2 regions of the Sphingobium sp. FG125 genome follow, and region 1 is predicted to be linked to the other one. Evidence: riboswitches for the same ligand, from Rfam matches in the RefSeq annotation. Region 1 holds a riboswitch; the other holds the start of a gene.

Region 1 (2,392 bases):
TACAGCATTGCCCCCGCGGGCCTGATGCCAGGCTGCCGCGAATGCACCCAGGTCGCTGTCCGAAAAGGACAGGACCACCATATCCGCAGGCTCCTGCCCCAGATCCTGCGGGACGGCAGTTTCTTCCATCCCGTGCGTTTCGCGGAAAATGACGTGCATGGCCCGCGCTTAGCCCTGCAAGACCGCGCGAATGGCGTCGGCGTCGATATGATCATGCTCAGCAATGGCAACCAGCGTGGTGCGGCGCGGCTCGTCTGGGCGCCATGGGCGGTCGTACTGGTGCCGCACCCGCGCGCCCACCGCCTGCACCAGCAGCCGCATCGGCTTGCCCGCCACTGCCGCATAGCCCTTTACGCGCAGGATATGGTGATCGCGCGCCAGCGTTTCGATCCGCGTGACCAGCGCCGCCCGATCGGCGATCTCGCCCCATTCGACCACGATGCTGTCAAAATCATCATGCTCGTGGTCGTCCTCACCATCGTGGTGCGACGGGCGCGCGGCGATGTCGTCCTCAGCGGCGGCATCAAGCCCCAGGATGATACGCGGATCGACCACGCCTTCGGTCAGTTCGATGACCGGCACCGCGCGGTCAATCGCGGCGGCGATGATGGCGCGCGCCGCGGCAACGCCTTGGGGTCCGGCCAGATCGGCCTTGGTCAGCAGGATCATGTCAGCGCAGGCAAGCTGATCCTCGAACACTTCCGACAGCGGCGTTTCGTGATCAATGCTCGAATCGGCAGCGCGCTGCGCATCGAGCGCGGCCACGTCGGGCGCAAACCGCCCTGCCGCAACAGCTTCGGCATCGGCCAGCGCCAGCACGCCGTCCACGGTTATCCGGCTGCGGATCGCGGGCCAGTCGAATGCCTTGAGCAGGGGCTTAGGCAGCGCCAGTCCGGATGTTTCGATCAGGATGTGATCGGGGCGCGGATCGAGCGCCAGCAGCTTCTCGACCGTGGGGATGAAATCGTCCGCCACGGTGCAGCAGATGCAGCCATTGGCCAGCTCGACGATGTTTTCCGCCGGGCAATCAGGAATCGCGCAGGATTGCAGAATGTCGCCATCCACACCCAGCGTGCCGAATTCGTTGACCACCACCGCCAGCCTGCGCCCACCGGCATTGCGAATCAGGTGGCTGATGAGCGTGGTTTTCCCCGCGCCCAGAAAGCCCGTAATGATCGTGACCGGCACCTTTGACAGGTCGGACATGGTAACTTCTCCGTGCGCCAGAGCGAGACACGGCGGGGCTTGCCGGACAAGTCCAGTCGGCGCGCGACGACGGGCGGGCGCGACAAAGCACCCGTTACCACGCAACCCGTGCAGCCCCAGCCACACAGCTTCGTCGCTCAGACGGAGAGTTACCGTGCCGTGACCATCCCCTGGATCAGGCAAGAGCGACCGGTGCGCCGGCAGGTCTCCTGGCTCGCGGGTCACAGCTTGATGCACGCCTTCCCAGACTTGGCGCAACGCGCCGTCCAGTGGCTGCTCCTGACTTCAGGAGCATGTGCATCGCGCTATCCGCTTACAGTTGCAGGGACAGCCACGGATTTGGGAGCACGCTCCCGCACCGCATTCCCGATTAAGCCCCTTGCGGGGCACCGGCGCGATCATCGAAGGGCGAGTTACCCCGTCCCTTCGCCGCGCGCTTTAGACGAAAATGCCAGCCAAGCCAATGATGATGTTGTTCCTTTGTCGTCTTGGCGCCACCGCCATATTTCGGCAGGGTTGGCGGCCAGATACTCGATCGCATCGCAAGGATAGGTCCAGAGCGTTATCTCGGTTGTGCCTCTTTTGATTCTGGATGTTCCCGATCGGGCCAAGCGGCCAACCTTGGGCCACCGTATCCGCTCGCGGGACGTGATACCGAGAATATCCTCGACCTGTCGTTGACTGACAGGCTTGCACGCTATCCGAAAAAGCCGTTTCCGTATGGCATCGACGAGATCTTCCGCAGCCTGCCTTGAATTCGGATCAAAGACACAACTTTTTCTGGATTTAACAAATGTAGCCATCAGCATCCGGATCGCCGCATCGCGCTCGCCGCGATGTACGCGAAGCCCAATCGGCATTCGGACATCAAGATCGATTGAGACGGTGCAGGAGTGGTCATCGTGGCTGAGTATGACGCAACGATTCACGCAGTGACGGTCAGGCAACGACCGAAACCTCGATTTCATCGAACCGCTTCCAGCGATAGATCGCGTAACTCGCCAGCCAACAGAACACGAAAAGTCCGATGATGGCGAAGCCCAGGCCATTGAAATTTTCGCCCAGTTCAACGGCGACCCGCCATGGCGCACCCGTAAGGGCCAGTTTGTCGCCAATCAGGGCCAGCGTTTCGATTCCACCAATGACAATCGCCACGATGGCCGAGATCAGGGTGATGGTGATGTTG
Region 2 (2,392 bases), on a different contig from region 1:
GCACACCGCCCGTAACGGCCAAACCCGTGAGGGGCTTGACGATCGCCAGCGCATAGACGCTGTCGATATTGATCTTGTAACTGCCTGACGAAAAGGCGTCATAGAATGTGTAGTCGGGCCGCTCATGCTCATAGCCGAACACCAATTTGGCCTGATCGACCGGGGCGTAAACGCCCTCATACTCGAAACGCAGGTTGGTGCCGGTATACCCGTAATCAGGATTTGCACCGCGAACCGAATAATAGTCGCGATCGTTGCGCATCCAGGTAACGGCCGCGCGATTGGTCAACTTGCCATCCAGCAGCGCCAGATTGACGCCCGCATAGCCGACATATTGGTCGGTGATTGAAACTTCCGCCGTGTCCGCCAGCGCATACGTGGGTGCCGGGAAGCCGTCCGTGTCGAGGTCCGCATGGATATAATAGCCGCGCAGGTCGAGGCTGAGCGCATCGCTGAACGCCAGTTTCAGCCGGGCGTTGGTGGCGATATTTTCATAGCCGTCCTTTTCCGTGCCGCCCGCCGCCGACGAAATACCATCGGTGCGAAAATAGGCCGCGCCCACCCCGCCCGACGCGATGCCGCTGGTGCCGGACACATCCGCCTTGGCATTCAATGTATCGCTATAGCCATAATCGACCGAGGCGTTGGCGCCGAAGCCGTCGGCAGGCACGCCGGTCATGATGTTGACCACGCCGCCGATCGCCTGGCTGCCATGCACCACCGAGTTGGAGCCGCGCAGCACCTCGATCCGCTTGATATTGCCGGTCAGCAAATGGCCGAAATCATAGCCATCGCCAATGCCGCTGGGATCGTTGACCTTGACCCCGTCGATCAGCACCAAAGTCTGCGTCGTTTCCGCGCCTCGCAGCGATACGCCGGTCACGCCGCCGACCGATCCGTTACGATTGAAACGCACGCCCGGCGTTGTCGCCAGCAGATCGACCACATCGACCGCCTGCCGCGTCTGGATGGTCTGCGCGTCGATGACGGTGATCGCCTGCCCCACCTCGTCCCGCGACTGTTCAATGCCCGACGCGGTGACGACGATATTATCGTCCTGCGCCAATGCGGGCGTAGCCGCCAGCAGCGCGATAAGAGAAATCCCTGTTTTTATCATGATATAAGCCCTGAGCGTCATTTGCGACTTCAAGGCCGGGGCGTCCGCGCAAACGGTCGCGCCATGATGCGGGATGACGCCAGCCCCCGCCGCACGGCACGATGCGGCCCCGGCCGCACAGCGTCGCTCGACGGAAAACCACCGTGCCATGACCATCCCCTGGATCAGGGCAAGAGCGACCAGACGCCGGCAGGTCTCCTGGCTCGCGGGTCAGGGCAATGACGCACGGACCTTCCCAGACATATGCTGTCCAGTGGCCGGGTCTTGCGACCCGCGTGCATCATGCTCACCGCTTACAGTTGCAGGGACAGCCACGGAATTGGGCGCTTGCACGCCCGCACCGCATTCCCATTTTCAGCCCCTAAAGGGACACCGGCGCGATCTAGCTGCAAGGGAAGCAAGCCCCCCTTACGCGGCGCGCTCTAAGGGAAAGGCGCGGCGATGCCAAGCCGCCAGTTGCGCTACGCCAGCGGGGCGTTGCCCTGATGCAACACCGCGTCTGGCCGCGCCAGTACAACCAGCGGCAATCCCGCCGCCGACGCGCGCGCCGCCGCCAGCAGCGTCGGGGCGGAGATGGTCACCAGCAGCGGGCATTGGCTGAGCACCGCTTTTTCGACCAGTTCGTAGGAACAGCGCGACGACAGCAAGGCAAAGCCGCCGTCCCAGTCCGCGCCCGCACGCTTCATCGCGCCGATCAGCTTGTCGAACGCATTGTGCCGCCCGACATCCTCGCGCGCCAAACGGATCGCCCCGTCCGCCCCGACCCAGGCGGCAACATGGGCCGCGCCGGTGGCGGCGTTAAGTGGCTGATGCGCCGCCAGCCCATCGAGCGCGCGAAAAATCGCCGCCCGGTCGGCGCGCGAACGCGCCGCTACCTGTGGCAGGGGCCGGATCGCCTGTTCCAGATTTTCGATGCCGCATATGCCACAGGACGAGTCCGACGCCCGGTGCCGCACCCGTTCCAGCAACATGCCCGTCCGCGATGGCGGCAGGGTGGCGCGGGCCACGATGCCTTGATCGGTGCGATGGACATCGACATCGAACGGCGCATCGTCCGGGCCGATCAGTCGCTCGGCCAGCGCGAAGCCCTGCACCAGATCGCCAATATCGGTCGGCGTCGCCATCAGCACGGCATAGCCGATACCGTTAAATTCGATCGCGACCGGCACTTCGTCGGCCAGCATCCGTTCGACCGCTTCCCCCGTTCCGTCTGGGGTCAGGCGGGTGAAGGACAGCGCGTCGCTCGCCTGCCTCAAGCGCTGATCCGGCGCACCG

Evidence for each region. Region 1 has a riboswitch for cobalamin ahead of cobW (cobalamin biosynthesis protein CobW). Riboswitches for the same ligand answer to the same signal wherever they lie in the genome.
Region 2: it holds a riboswitch for cobalamin, as region 1 does, so the genes downstream of both, ACODSR_RS08435 (TonB-dependent receptor plug domain-containing protein) here and cobW (cobalamin biosynthesis protein CobW) in region 1, are expected to answer to the same signal.

What each region holds. Positions count from the first base shown of each region.
Region 1 covers NZ_JBMDKQ010000019.1:54,595-56,986, reverse strand. Annotated here, with positions in the region: gene cobN (cobaltochelatase subunit CobN) at 1-159, opposite strand, end outside; gene cobW (cobalamin biosynthesis protein CobW) at 169-1,206, opposite strand; cobalamin riboswitch at 1,389-1,615, opposite strand; gene ACODSR_RS16545 (hypothetical protein) at 1,620-2,066, opposite strand; gene ACODSR_RS16540 (HoxN/HupN/NixA family nickel/cobalt transporter) at 2,146-2,392, opposite strand, start outside.
Region 2 covers NZ_JBMDKQ010000007.1:40,823-43,214, reverse strand. Annotated here, with positions in the region: gene ACODSR_RS08435 (TonB-dependent receptor plug domain-containing protein) at 1-1,117, opposite strand, end outside; cobalamin riboswitch at 1,289-1,509, opposite strand; gene fdhD (formate dehydrogenase accessory sulfurtransferase FdhD) at 1,579-2,373, opposite strand; gene ACODSR_RS08425 (formate dehydrogenase subunit delta) at 2,370-2,392, opposite strand, start outside.